DNA from 4 places in the Streptomyces sp. NPDC044064 genome. Region 3 is predicted to be linked to each of the others. Evidence: riboswitches for the same ligand, from Rfam matches in the RefSeq annotation. Region 3 holds a riboswitch; each other region holds the start of a gene.
What was found. A riboswitch is a leader RNA that binds a small molecule or an ion and turns the genes downstream of it on or off. The one in region 3 is predicted to bind cyclic di-AMP.
Positions count from the first base shown of each region.

Region 1 (3,368 bases), on a different contig from region 3:
GTCGCTGCTGGCCACCGCCCCCCTCGCCTACGGCGAGAAGATCATCGGCAGCCGCCGCGGCCACACCGGCCACCAGCACCTGCCCTGGGTCGCGCTGGACACCGACGCGACCGAGGAGCGCGGCGAGGTCTACGGCTGCGCGCTCGGCTGGTCCGGGTCCTGGCGGATCGCCGTCGCCCAACTCCCGGACGCGCGGGTGCAGATCACGGGCGGCGCCGGATACGACGAATCCGGCCTGCTGCTGCTCGAGCCGGGGGAGTCGTACGCCAGTCCCGTCTTCGCCGGCCTGTGGAGCGACGGCGGCTTCGGCGGGGCCAGCCGCACCTGGCACGCCTACCAGCGGGCGTACGTCATCCCGGACGCGGAGCAGGACCGGCCGGTGCTGTTCAACTCCTGGGAGGCGACCAACTTCGACATCTCCGAGGAGCAGCAGACCGCCCTCGCCCGGCGGGCCGCCGGCATCGGCGTCGAGCTGTTCGTCGTGGACGACGGCTGGTTCGGCGCCCGCACCAGTGACCGGGCAGGCCTCGGCGACTGGACGCCCAACCCCGACCGCTTCCCGCACGGCCTCAAGCCCCTCGCCGACCAGGTGCACGGCCTCGGCATGCAGTTCGGCATCTGGGTCGAGCCCGAGATGGTCAACCCCGACAGCGACCTCTACCGTGCCCACCCCGACTGGGTGCAATACCAAACTGGACGAAAGCGGACGGAGCTACGCAATCAGCTCGTTCTCAACCTCGCCCGCGAGGACGTCCAGGAGTACCTCTGGGAGCAGCTGGACACCCTCCTGTCGAGCGCCCCGATCGACTATGTGAAGTGGGACTTCAATCGCTGCTTCACCGACGCCGGCTGGCCCGGGGAGCCGTACCCGCAGCGCCTGTGGGTCGACCACGTCCGCGCCCTGTACGCCCTGCTGGACCGGCTGCGCGCAGCCCATCCCGCGGTCGCCTTCGAGTCCTGCTCGGGCGGTGGGGGGCGGATCGACCTCGGCGTGATGAGCCGCACCGACCAGGTGTGGACCTCCGACAACACCGACCCGCTCGACCGGCTCTCCATCCAGCACGGCTTCAGTCAGATCCATCCGGCGCGGGTCATGGCCGCCTGGGTCACCGACAGCCCGAACACCCAGCTCAACGGGCGGGAGAGTTCGTTGCGGTTCCGCTTCGTCAGCTCGATGGCCGGGGTGCTCGGCGTCGGCGGCGACCTCACCGAGTGGAGCGGGGAAGAGCTGGCCGAGGCCCGTCTCTGGGTGGACCTCTACAAGGAGATCCGACCGGTGGTCCAGCGTGGCCACCAGTACCGGCTGCGGCCGCCGACGGGCGGTCTGAGCGCCGTCCAGTACGTCCACGGCGACGAGGCCGTGGTCCTCGCCTGCCTCCAGGCGCAGCACTACGGTGAGCCGGTTCCGGCGCTGCGGCTGCGCGGACTCGACCCGACAGCATCGTACGAATGCCGCGAAACGGGCGAAGTGCACCGAGGTGCGGTCCTGCTGCACCACGGGCTGCGCACCGGACTGAGGGGCGACCTGGATGCGACGGTTCTCCGGCTGCGTCGCATCTGAGTAATCTGTCCGAATTGGAGCCTTCGTTCCAACTCGCTCTGAGGTAAGGGGGTGTGGGGATCGGCGCGTGAGGAGCGTCATATTCGTGACCGTGTGTCGCGCGTCATGTCCACGTAATTCCTGTAAGGGTGAAGGGAATTAAAAAGGGTGAGGATTCCGGAATTCACGGAGAGTGACCGTGAATTTCCGAATTCGATCATTTGGAGCCGTGGCGCCGGGAACCAGCTGCTTGTCCGAATCCGTCTTGCTCGCTTACGTTCGCCACCAATCCGGTCGGAACGCCGAATCCTGCCGCCGCCCGGAGTCCCCACACACTTCACCCGTGTTCGGCAGGAGCGGGGGACCCACCAGGTATGACTGCCTGTCCCGGTCTCCGGGACAGGCTGGGGTGCAGCCGCGCAGCGCGCGGCCGGGCAGCTCCAGCCCGAACCCGTCAGCTCACCTCGCAGGCGCCGGAGAGGAATGCGCCATGCCCGCGAAGGGTAAGCACCGCCGTCCCAAGCCCCCGCGTTTCACCCGCTCGATCGCCGTCGCCGGAACCGGTGGCGCCGCGCTGGCCCTGCCGCTCCTCGGGGCCACCGGAGCGCACGCCGCCACCACGCAGTCCGTTTCCGGAAAGGTCGTGCAGTCCCTTCCGGCCGTGGTAAAGACGGCCGTGAAGAAGGCGGCCGCGCAGCGGAATTCGGGTGTGCGCACCTACACGGTGAAGTCCGGCGACTGGCTCGCGAAGATCGCCGGCGCGCAGCATGTCAGCGGCGGCTGGCAGCGACTCTACGACGACAACCGGCAGGCCGTCGGCCAGGATCCCTCGCTGATCCACCCGGGTCTGAAGCTGTCGCTCGGCGCGAAGGCCGCCCAGCCGCACACCGAGCCCTCCGCCCCGGCGCCGGCATCCCCGCCCCGGTCCCAGTCGGGCCAGGCCTCCGGTGCCGCCGCCGCACCCGCCGCACCCGCCGCGCCCTCCGCACCCGCCGCGCCCTCCGCACCTTCCGTGCCGTCCGCCGGCTACACCCTCCCGGTCACCGGCGCCACCATCGGCACCGGGTACCACGTGGCCGGCAGCATGTGGTCCAGCGGTTACCACACCGGCGTCGACTTCGTCGTGCCGACCGGTACCCCGCTCAAGGCCGTCGCCGCCGGCACCGTCGTCTCCGCCGGGTGGGGCGGCGCGTACGGCAACCAGGTCGTCATCAAGCTGAACGACGGCTACTACGCCCAGTACGGCCACCTCTCGCAGCTCTCCGTCTCGGCCGGCCAGACCGTGACCGCGGGCCAGCAGATCGGCCTCTCCGGCGCAACCGGCAACGTGACCGGCCCGCATCTGCACTTCGAGATCCGCACCACGCCGAACTACGGCTCGGACCTCGACCCGGTCGCCTACCTCCGCTCGCACGGCGTCGCCGTCTGAGGCTCCCGCTCCGCGGGACCCGCTCTCGAGAATCACCTGCCCTGACAAGCCGCCGAAGGCCGGACCCGGTTCCCCGGGTCCGGCCTTCGGCGTGTGCGCACCGTCAACGCGTCCGAACGTCGCGTTATTCCTGGATTGGCAAATGATTTAAGGGTGTCTCATCTCACCGTTCGTCAACCCCTGCCTACGGTCGCGTAGGTCACATCCGAAGGTGAATCATGGTCCGACGTGGCAGACGATTCGAAGAATGACAACAGATCAGTGATCGGGTCGTACGTGGCGGTGGGGGACAGCTTCACCGAGGGCGTGGGCGATCCCGGCCCCGACGGGGCGTTCGTGGGCTGGGCCGACCGGTTCGCGGTACTGCTCGCGGACCGGCGTCCCGAGGGCGACTTCGCG
Region 1 covers NZ_JBWKFN010000018.1:84,471-87,838, forward strand. Annotated here, with positions in the region: gene AC07DS_RS27675 (alpha-galactosidase) at 1-1,561, shown strand, start outside; cyclic di-AMP (ydaO/yuaA leader) riboswitch at 1,864-2,026, shown strand; gene AC07DS_RS27680 (M23 family metallopeptidase) at 2,031-2,969, shown strand; gene AC07DS_RS27685 (SGNH/GDSL hydrolase family protein) at 3,231-3,368, shown strand, end outside.
Region 1: another riboswitch for cyclic di-AMP. It lies ahead of AC07DS_RS27680 (M23 family metallopeptidase); the one in region 3 lies ahead of AC07DS_RS05875 (C40 family peptidase).

Region 2 (3,368 bases), on a different contig from region 3:
GGTCCTCGTCGAAGACGTTGATGAAGTCGCCGTGGTCGGTGACCGGCTTGTGCAGCTGCTCGGGGAAGGAGTCCACCGCGAAGAACGGCACCGTCCGCCCGCCGTCGTCCAGGCTCGGCGCGGCGACGTCGTAGACGATGCGCTGGACCAGCTGCGGGATCGCCCGGAAACCCTCGGGACAGGCGCCGTCGGGGCCGGCGAAGGCCACGTGGGTGCGGTGGTTGGCGCTGTCGATGTTGCGGCCGTCCCAGCAGCTCTGGAAGTGGAAGGTGCGCACCACGTCGCTGCCGGACGGACACAGCGGGTACTTGTCCTTCAGCTGCCGGTCCTCGAAGCCGGTGCAGCTCCATGAGGCGTTGGCGTTGGTGGGGCCGTTGACGAAGGCCTTGGCGTCGCCGGTGATGATGCGCAGCAGGCGCGGCATCTCGGTGACCTTGCCGCGCGGGCTGCCCACGAAGGTCAGCGTCACCTGCTTGGCCGTGACGATCTGGCCCGCGTTGCCCTCCGTGCCGCCGCCCGGGGCGCCGGCGTCCCGTTCCTGCTTGCCGTTCTGCAGCCGCAGCACCGGCCAGTAGTACGTGGACTTGTCGCCCTGGTCCACACAGCTGGTCTGGGCGTTGGCCAGGACGTCGTCGCTGGCGAAGGCGTTGTTGGACTGGTTGCCGATGTAGTCGTGGAAGTGGTGGGCGCCGTTGGAGACGCCGGGTGCGACGATCACGTTGTCCGAGTTGAACAGGCCGCCCGCGTTGACACCGCACTCGGAGGTGAACGTGCCGCGCGAGGCGTCGTCCTGCTGGGGCGGGTTCGGCACGTTCGGCTGTACGGAGGTGATGTCCGCGTAGTCGGAGGCGACGGGGCCGTTGCCGCCCTGGCCGGCACCGTTCTGGCCCTGGCCGGAGCCCTGCTGGGCTCCGTCGCTCGGGGCGGCGCTGCCCTGGCCGGCGTTGCCGGTGTCACCGCCCGCACCGTCCTGGGCGGGGCGCAGGGTGCAGGCGGCGAGGGACTCCAGTCCTTCCGGCCGGTCGCCCGCCTGGTCGATGGCGGCGGCGATCCGCTCGATCGTGGCCGACCGCTTCTCCTTCAGCGGGTTCATGATGGGCTCGTCCGCGGCCGTGGGGTCCTGGCGCACGGACTCGGCCGACGCCTGAAGTTGCTGGTACGCGGCCGCTGTCTGCTGGTCCAGCTGGGCGAGTTCACGGTCGACGGCCTCACGGGCGTCGTCCGGCACCGTCGTCAGGCGGCTGCCGACGTCCGGGCAGTCGATCGTGGCCATGCCCGCGGAGCGGACCTGTCCGGTCGCGTCGGTGCCGCCGCCCCATGTGCCCTCGGTGGCCGAGGCGTAGACATTCGCCGCGACGAGCCCGCCTCCGCCCAGCATCAGGGCGACCGCTGCGAAGGTCGCGCGTCGTGCACGGGTCGGGCGTCTGCGCGTGTTGCGTCCCACGGAAGTACCTCTGAGTCTGTCGAGCGGCTCGCATGGAAATCCCCCGCCCCATACGGATCCGAGCGCCCGAGTGTTCAGGCGTCCCGAGAATTCATCAGAATCTCATAGGCACCGTGCCACCCAGAGGGTGAGTCATCTCGAATGCCAAGACGAACATCACATATCTGTATCGGACATTACGCACTTCAACCTTCACACGGGCCACACAAATTGGCTAGGTTGACGGCCAGGCCGCACGGCTCCCCCGGCGAACCGCGCCGGGCCGCGTGGCCTCCGCCGAATCCGGTGCACCGTGGAGTGCGACCGGAACCGGGGACCCGACCGACTTCGGGGTGAATCGGCCAACGCCCTTGCAGGCGAAGGCCGTAGGGCACGCCTTCCGGAACCGACCGCCCGAACCCGACAGCTGACTCGGTAGGCGGAGCACGGAAGGAGTGCGTCCCTTCATGGCGACGGACAGCCGCGACGAGGTCCGGCAGCGGATCAACTCCCTCTACGACCGGGCCGAGGTCGACACGGGGAACTTCAACGCGACACGGGCCATGGCGGGGGCGACACGGACTCGTGGTGTTCCGCTGGCCAAGCGGCCGGAGCGGCGCTCGGATCCGGCGCTCGACGAGGTGGCCAAGGAGTGGTTCGATGGGGCGCGGGCCAAGCTCGGCCCCTCCGTACCCGCGGTCCTGCCGGCGGACCGGATGCCCGACCGGCCGGCCACCCCGGCCCGTTCCTCGGACCGCGGCGGCGGCGATCGCCCCGGTGGTGACCGGGAGGCGCCGCGACGCGGTCTGCCGGAGCTGCCCGCCGGACCCTCGGGGCGGACGGATGCCCGTGCGCTGCCGGAGCTGCCGAGTGGGGCCGTAGCCGAGCTGACCGCTCGGTCCGTCCCCGAACTTACGAGCCGCGCCGTTCCCGAACTGACCAGCCGGGCCATGGAAGCAGCGGGCGACCGCACCGCGCTGGAACTCCCCGGCCGAGCCGCTGCCGAGCCGCCGAGCCGGGCCATGCTGGAACCGGCGGGCCGTACCTCGGCGCAGCCGGCCGCCCTGCCTCTCCCCGCCGCCCCGGCGGCCCCGCAGCAGGAGCCCCGGGCACTGCCCGCCCCCGCCGCGGGGTCCCGGCGGCCCGCCCCGGCGGCCTCCAAGGCGGAGAACCGGCGCAAACTCGCCGCGGCCCGGGACGTGTTGTCCCGCGGCAACGCCCTGGGCCCCGCAGCCGCCACGCCGGACGCCCTGGGCGCCGCGGGGGGCCAGGCGTCGCAGCCGGCCGAGGACCAGTGGCGCGCACCGCAGTGGGCGGCACCCGGTGTGTTCCCGGCACAGGATGCGGCCGGCTCGCTCGGCGCGGCCGCGCTTCCTGCGGGCACCGAGCCCTACAACCGCCCGGCCACGACGGCCCCTCTGCCCGACACGGGCTCCTTCGCCACGCCACTGCCCGCAGGCCTTCAGCCCGACACCGGGTCCTTCGCGGCGCCACTTCCGGCCGCCACCAGCGCCTTTGCCTCCCCCCTCCCCACCGACACCGGGTCCTTCGCCGCACCGCTTCCGGCCGACACCGGGTCCTTCACCGCACCCCTCCCCACCGACACCGGCGCCTTCGTGGCGCCTCTCCCCACCGACACCGGGGCCTTCGCGGCACCCCTTCCGACCGACACCGGCGCCTTCGCCTTCCCCCTCCCCACCGACACCGGGTCCTTCGCCGCACCACTTCCGACCGACACCGGCGCCTACGCCGCGCCGCTTCCGGCCGACGCCGGCGCCTTCGCCTTCCCCCTCCCCACCGACACCGGGTCCTTCGCGGCACCCCTTCCGACCGACACCGGCGCTTTCGCCGCGCCGCTTCCGGCCGACACCGGATCCTTCGCCTTCCCCCTCCCCACCGACACGGGGGCCTTCGCCGCGCCGCTTCCGGCCGACACCGGATCCTT
Region 2 covers NZ_JBWKFN010000001.1:133,022-136,389, forward strand. Annotated here, with positions in the region: gene AC07DS_RS00650 (DUF1996 domain-containing protein) at 1-1,378, opposite strand, end outside; cyclic di-AMP (ydaO/yuaA leader) riboswitch at 1,709-1,880, shown strand; gene AC07DS_RS00655 (C40 family peptidase) at 1,891-3,368, shown strand, end outside.
Region 2: another riboswitch for cyclic di-AMP. It lies ahead of AC07DS_RS00655 (C40 family peptidase); the one in region 3 lies ahead of AC07DS_RS05875 (C40 family peptidase).

Region 3 (3,368 bases):
AGCCACAGGAAGACCCGGGACACCGTCTCGGCGCCCGTCAGATGCAGGCCCACCGAGACGATGCCGGTCGCCATGACGGCGGCACCCGCCGCCGGCGGACGCCCCGCCCACCACGTACGCAGAGCTGAGATGCCGGGCATGGGCCGATGCTAGGCAGCCGCGCGGGCGGGGCACGGAGGCCACGCGCGCGCGTGGCGCTCGAAACCTCGAAAAGGGGACGGCGGGGCCGGTCGGAGGAAGGGGGTCAGGCGGGGCGCACCACGCTGTGGATGATCGACTCGCCGCCGTAGTAGATCGACTCCTCGCGGACGTACGCGCCCGGCTTGGGGGCGTGGATCATCATGCCGTTGCCTATGTAGATGCCGACGTGGCTGATGTCGTCGTAGAAGAAGATCAGGTCGCCGGGCTTCGCGTCCGCGAGGGAGACCGTGGTGCCGACGTCGACCTGCGCGTAGGTGGTGCGCGGGAGCGAGACGCCGGCGGCCTTCCATGCGGCCTGGGTGAGGCCGGAGCAGTCGTACGAGCCGGGTCCGGTGGCGCCCCACACGTAGGGCTTCCCGATCTGGGCGCGGGCGAAGGCGATCGCCTTCTCGGCCTTGGTGGTGTACGTCCCGGAAGGCGTCGAAGAGCCTCCGGAGCCGGACGAGCCGCCGGACGTGGAGGAGCCGCCGGAGGTGGACGAGCCGCTCGCCTGCTGCGCCTGCTCCTTGGCCTTGGCCGCTGCCGCCTGCTGCTTGGCCAGCTCCGCGGCCTTGCGCGCGGCCTCCTCCTGCTTCTGCCGCTCGATCGCCGCCAGCCGGGCCTTCTCCTCGGCCGTCAGCTGGGACAGCAGCCTGCGCGCGGAGGCGAGCTTCTTCTGGACGGTGGCCTTGGCCGTCTGCAGTTCGTTCTGCGACTCGGACAGCGTCTGGAGGCTCCTGGCAGCCTCCTGCCGCTTCTTCATGGTCGCGGCCTGCTGGGTGACGTAGTCGTCGACGGCGCTCTTCTGCCGCGTGGTCAGCCGGTTCATCAGCTGGCTCTGGTCGAAGTAGTCCTGGGGACTGTCCGCGAGCAGGAAGGTGGCCGTGTCGGGCGTGGTCGCCCCGGTCCGGTACTGGGCGGCGGCGAACGTGCCCAGTTCCTCACGGGCCTTGTTCATCCGGGCGGTCCGCCGGGCGACCTCCTCGCGCAGACTGTCGATGTGGGTGCGCTGCTTGGTGGTCTGCTCCTTGGCGGCGTCGTACTTCTCGGTCGCCGACTCCGCCTGGCGGTAGAGGTCGTCGACCTTCTTCTCGACCTCCTCCAGGCTCGGCTTCCCGTCGGCCGGGGGAGCGGCGTCGGCCGTCTGGGACAGCACGGCCACGGAGGTGAGGGCGGCGGTGGCGAGGACTGGGGTGCGGAAACCTGCTCCGAGTGAGCCCGCGGGGCGCGACTTGCGGTGCGACGCCAAGGGAGGCGACTCCTTCCATGTGCCGCCTACCGGGTTAGCTGTCGGGTTCGGGCGCGTGCTCGGAAGGTTTGCCCTACGGCTCCTGTCCCGGGACGGGACGTGTGCCGATTCACCCCAAGGTCGGGTGGGTCCCCGGCTCCGGGCACCGTACGGGGGGTGCGCCGGACTCGACGGGGGCCGCGCGGATCGGCGACGTTCGCCGGAAGGGGGCGTGCGGCCCGCCCCGCAACCTAGCCAACTGGTGTGTCTCGTGTGAAGGTTGGTGCACGATATGTCCGATACATTTTCGTGACCTGAGTGTGGAATCGCTCCCGTGTCACAGGGTGATTCCGCTGCGTGAGGGCTTGTTCGGCCGTTCCGGGAGTGAAGGACCGGGTCCTTTCGAACCGGCCATGTTCCCGGGACGGCGGCAGGTTGTCGGTGCGGCGCCCTAGACTCGGAGAGCGATGAGCAGCCTCTTTGACGACAGCTTCCTGGCGGACCTCCAGGCCCCTCGCGGGCATGCGGAGGAGCCCCCGCCGCCGCCCGAGGACGATCACGCTCCGGAGCCGCTTCCGGACGATCTGTTCGGCGGGAAGTTCGATGTGCCGCCGGACCGGGACGTGCACTACCGCGACGGCGCCCCCCGCCCCGCGCTCGACGCGGCCGCGCTGCTGGAAGGGCTGAACGAGAACCAGCGCGCCGCTGTCGTGCACGCCGGCTCCCCGCTGCTCATCGTCGCCGGCGCTGGTTCCGGCAAGACCCGTGTGCTCACCCACCGCATCGCCCACCTGCTCGCCGAGCGGAACGTGCACCCGGGCCAGATCCTCGCGATCACCTTCACCAACAAGGCCGCGGGCGAGATGAAGGAGCGCGTCGAGCAGCTCGTCGGCCCGCGCGCGAACGCGATGTGGGTCATGACCTTCCACAGCGCGTGCGTACGCATCCTGCGGCGCGAGTCGAAGAAGCTCGGCTTCACGTCGAGCTTCTCCATCTACGACGCCGCCGACAGCAAGCGCCTGATGGCCCTGGTCTGCCGCGACCTGGACCTCGACCCCAAGCGCTTCCCGCCCAAGTCCTTCAGCGCCAAGATCAGCAACCTCAAGAACGAGCTGATCGACGAGGAGGACTTCGCCGCCCAGGCCGCCGACGGCTTCGAGAAGACCCTCGCCCAGGCCTACGCGCTCTACCAGTCGCGGCTGCGCGAGGCCAACGCGCTCGACTTCGACGACCTGATCATGACGACGGTCAACCTGCTGCGCGCCTTCCCGGACGTCGCCGAGCACTACCGCCGCCGCTTCCGGCACGTTCTGGTCGACGAGTACCAGGACACCAACCACGCCCAGTACGCGCTGGTGCGCGAGCTGGTCGGGACGGGCGAGCACGCCCCCGACGGCGTCGACACCCCGCCGAACGAGTACGACCTCCCGCCCGCCGAACTGTGCGTGGTGGGTGACGCGGACCAGTCGATCTACGCCTTCCGGGGCGCGACCATCCGCAACATCCTCCAGTTCGAGGAGGACTACCCGAACGCGACGACGATCCTGCTGGAGCAGAACTACCGCTCCACGCAGACCATCCTGTCCGCCGCCAACGCGGTCATCGAGCGCAACGAGTCCCGCCGCCCGAAGAACCTGTGGACCAACGCCGGCCAGGGTGCCCGGATCACCGGCTACGTCGCCGACACCGAGCACGACGAGGCCCAGTTCGTCGCCGACGAGATAGACCGCCTCACGGACGCGGGCCAGGCGAAGTCCGGTGACGTCGCCGTCTTCTACCGCACCAACGCCCAGTCCCGTGTCTTCGAAGAGGTCTTCATCCGCGTCGGCCTGCCCTACAAGGTCGTCGGCGGCGTCCGCTTCTACGAGCGCAAGGAGGTCCGGGACGTCCTGGCCTACCTGCGCGTTCTCGCCAACCCCGAGGACTCGGTGCCGCTGCGCCGCATCCTCAACGTCCCCAA
Region 3 covers NZ_JBWKFN010000003.1:85,290-88,657, forward strand. Annotated here, with positions in the region: gene AC07DS_RS05870 (tellurite resistance/C4-dicarboxylate transporter family protein) at 1-140, opposite strand, end outside; gene AC07DS_RS05875 (C40 family peptidase) at 245-1,429, opposite strand; cyclic di-AMP (ydaO/yuaA leader) riboswitch at 1,438-1,584, opposite strand; gene pcrA (DNA helicase PcrA) at 1,876-3,368, shown strand, end outside.

Region 4 (3,368 bases), on a different contig from region 3:
GCCGCCACCCCCACCACCGCGACCGGGACCACGTACCGGGCGGCTTTGCGGCGTCCGGTGGGCAGGTCCTCGCCCTGTCCGGCGCCCGTTGCCTCGTCGGATTCGTACGGTGCCATCTGTGCCTTACCTCCGTCGTCGGCGGCGGCTGTCCCCACACTGGTCCACCTGAGCCGCCATTCTCACCCGAATCGGTGAGGAGTGGTGATTTCCGTGGTTTCCATCTGACCAAATCGGCCGTGAGGAAGCGTCAGACCACGGAGCCAACTCCGTGTACGCCTGCGGTATGACACACGAGGGCGGTGCCTCCCCCGACCCGTAGGGGTCGTGCGGGAGACACCGCCGTCGGGTCGGGTGTGCGGGCGGCTAGCCGGCCCGGTGCACCACTGCGTCGCACAGCTCGAGCAGCGCCGCCTTGGCGTCGCACTCCGGCAGCGGGGCCAGTGCCGCCCGCGCCTCCTCCGCGTAGCGGACGGTGTCCCGGCGGGCCTGCTCCAGCGCGGGGTGCGCGCGCAGCGCGGTCAGCGCCTCTGCGTGCCGGGCGTCGTCGCTGAGGTCGGAGTCCAGCAGCTCGCACAGCGCGATGTCCTCGGCCAGGCCGAGGCGGGCGGCCCGCTCGCGCAGCCGGAGCACGGGCAGCGTCGGGATGCCCTCGCGCAGGTCGGTGCCCGGGGTCTTGCCGGACTCGTGCGAGTCGGAGGCGATGTCCAGGACGTCGTCCGCGAGCTGGAAGGCGACCCCGAGCCGTTCGCCGTACTGGGTGAGCACGTCGACGACCGTCTCGTCGGCGCCGGACATCATCGCGCCGAACCGGCACGACACGGCCACCAGGGAGCCAGTCTTGCCGCCGAGCACGTCCAGGTAGTGGTCGACCGGGTCACGGCCGTCCGAGGGGCCCGCGGTCTCCAGGATCTGCCCGGTGACCAGCCGCTCGAACGCGAGGGCCTGGACCCGGACCGCCTCGGGGCCGAGGTCGGCGAGGATCTGGGAGGCGCGGGCGAAGAGGAAGTCGCCGGTGAGGACCGCGACCGAGTTGCCCCAGCGGGTGTTGGCGCTGTCCACGCCGCGCCGCACGGACGCCTCGTCCATGACGTCGTCGTGGTACAGCGTGGCCAGGTGGGTCAGCTCCACGACGACGGCCGACGGCACGACGCCCGGCGCGTACGGGTCGCCGAACTGCGCCGCGAGCATCACGAGCAGCGGCCTGAACCGCTTCCCGCCGGCCCGGACGAGGTGCTGCGCGGCCTCCGTGATGAACGGGACCTCGCTCTTGGTGGCTTCGAGCAAGCCTTCCTCGACAGCCGCCAATCCGGCCTGGACATCGGCTTCCAGAGCCTGGTCCCGCACGCTCAGCCCGAACGGCCCGACGACGGTCACGAGGGGTCTCCTGTCTGCTGGTGTCTGCTGGCGATTACACGGTTTGTCGATAGGTCGTTGCCATCACTCAAGTCAGCGTATCCGGTCCTGTTTCGATCACCGATAGCGCCCACCGGTCCAGCCCGGGCGGTATCGGATCAGGGCCGGTATGTTTTTGATCATCTGATAAGTGTTGGTACACAACGACTTAACAGGATCTCGTCCGATTTGTCGCGAACCGCACGGCGGGCGGAGTACTCCTTTTGCACCACACTCGGCAAATCTCCCGAATCCCCCATGTCTGATTTGATACCCTTTGCCATTTCGTGAGTTGGGTCACGCGGGTCCGTGAATCAGCCATTGGCCGCCACCGCGTTCTCCCCTTGCCGCATCGGCCAGTTGAGCGTTGGCAACCGCAAAGGATCAAGTACCCCATTGGGAATAGATCAAGGTCAACTGCCTCATTGGGTGAATTCACTACTTGTTCCGGACATGTGCTGTCGCATAGCTTCCGGGCCAGTCGGACGAACGCCGAATCCTGCCGCGTCTGACACCACCCATCGACGAACTCATTTCGTACGGCAGGAGCGGGGGACCCAGGTAAGCCGCCGGACCGGACGACGCACGTCGCACCGGGACGGCTAGGGGTGAAGCCGTACCTCCCCCCAGAGGTACGGCCGGGCACCTCCCCGCCCGAACCCGACAGCTCACCTCGCAGGCGACGGAGAGGAACGTCCCCATGTCTGCTGCCGCTCTGCCCCGCCGCACCCGCACCAACCGCCTCGTCCGCAAGTTCGCCGTCATCGGCACCGGCGCCGCCGTGCTCGCCCTCCCGCTCATCGGCGCGACCGGCGCCTCCGCCGCCACCCCCACGGCCAGCACGGCGCCCACCACGCTCGCCGGATACCCGAACAACCTCGACGGCTGGATCCGCGAGTCGCTCGCGATCATGGCTCAGAAGGGCATCCCGGGGACGTACAACGGCATCCACCGCAACGTCATCCGCGAGTCGTCGGGCAACCCGGCGGCCATCAACCTCTGGGACTCCAACGCGGCCAAGGGCATCCCGTCCAAGGGCCTGCTCCAGGTCATCGACCCGACGTTCAACACGTACCACGTGGCCGGAACGTCCTTCGACATCTACGACCCGGTCGCGAACATCACGGCCGCCTGCAACTACGCGGCCGCGCGTTACGGGTCGATCGACAACGTCTTCGGCGCCTACTGACCGGCGCCCGCGGCGGGCCCTGCGGCTAGCCCGGTCAGTCGGTCGGGAACAGTCTTTCGAGGACGACGGCGATGCCGTCGTCCTCGTTCGACGTGGTGATCTCATCGGCGACGGCCTTGAGTTCGGGATGGGCGTTGGCCATGGCGACACCGCGTCCGGCCCAGTCGAACATGGGGATGTCGTTGGGCATGTCGCCGAACGCGAGGGCCCGGTCGGCGGCGATCCCCAGGTACTCGGCGGCCAGCGCAAGCCCCGTCGCCTTGGTGACGCCGCACGGCTGCAGCTCCACGGTCCCGGGCCCCGACATCGTGACCGTCGCCAGCGAGCCCACCGCCGCGCGCGCGGTCTCCGCCAACTCGTCGTCGGACAGCGTGTGGTGGCGCAGCAGCACCTTGCTGATGGGCTCGCACCACAGGTCGTCGCGGCGGCCGACCCGCACGGCGGGCAGGGTCGGGTGCGGCATCAGATACCCCGGTTCGATCAGGGTGAGCCCGTCCACGCCGTCCTGGTCGACGGCCGCGTAGACCTGCCCCACCTCGGCCTCGATCTTGCCGAGCGCGGTCTCGGCCAGTTCCCGGTCCAGCCGGACCGACCACAGCAGACGGTCGGTGCCGGCGTCGTAGACCTGCGCGCCCTGCCCGCACACCGCGAGTCCCGTGCTGCCGAGGCCCTCCAGGAGGGGCCGCACCCGGGGGGCCGGGCGGCCCGTCACCACCAGGTGCCGGGCACCGGCCCGCGCCACCCGCTCGAGCGCGGCGCGCGACCGGTCGGAGACGGTGTCGTCGCC
Region 4 covers NZ_JBWKFN010000015.1:154,808-158,175, reverse strand. Annotated here, with positions in the region: gene AC07DS_RS24610 (LolA family protein) at 1-116, opposite strand, end outside; gene AC07DS_RS24605 (polyprenyl synthetase family protein) at 364-1,374, opposite strand; cyclic di-AMP (ydaO/yuaA leader) riboswitch at 1,905-2,089, shown strand; gene AC07DS_RS24600 (transglycosylase SLT domain-containing protein) at 2,093-2,581, shown strand; gene AC07DS_RS24595 (HAD family hydrolase) at 2,616-3,368, opposite strand, start outside.
Region 4: another riboswitch for cyclic di-AMP. It lies ahead of AC07DS_RS24600 (transglycosylase SLT domain-containing protein); the one in region 3 lies ahead of AC07DS_RS05875 (C40 family peptidase).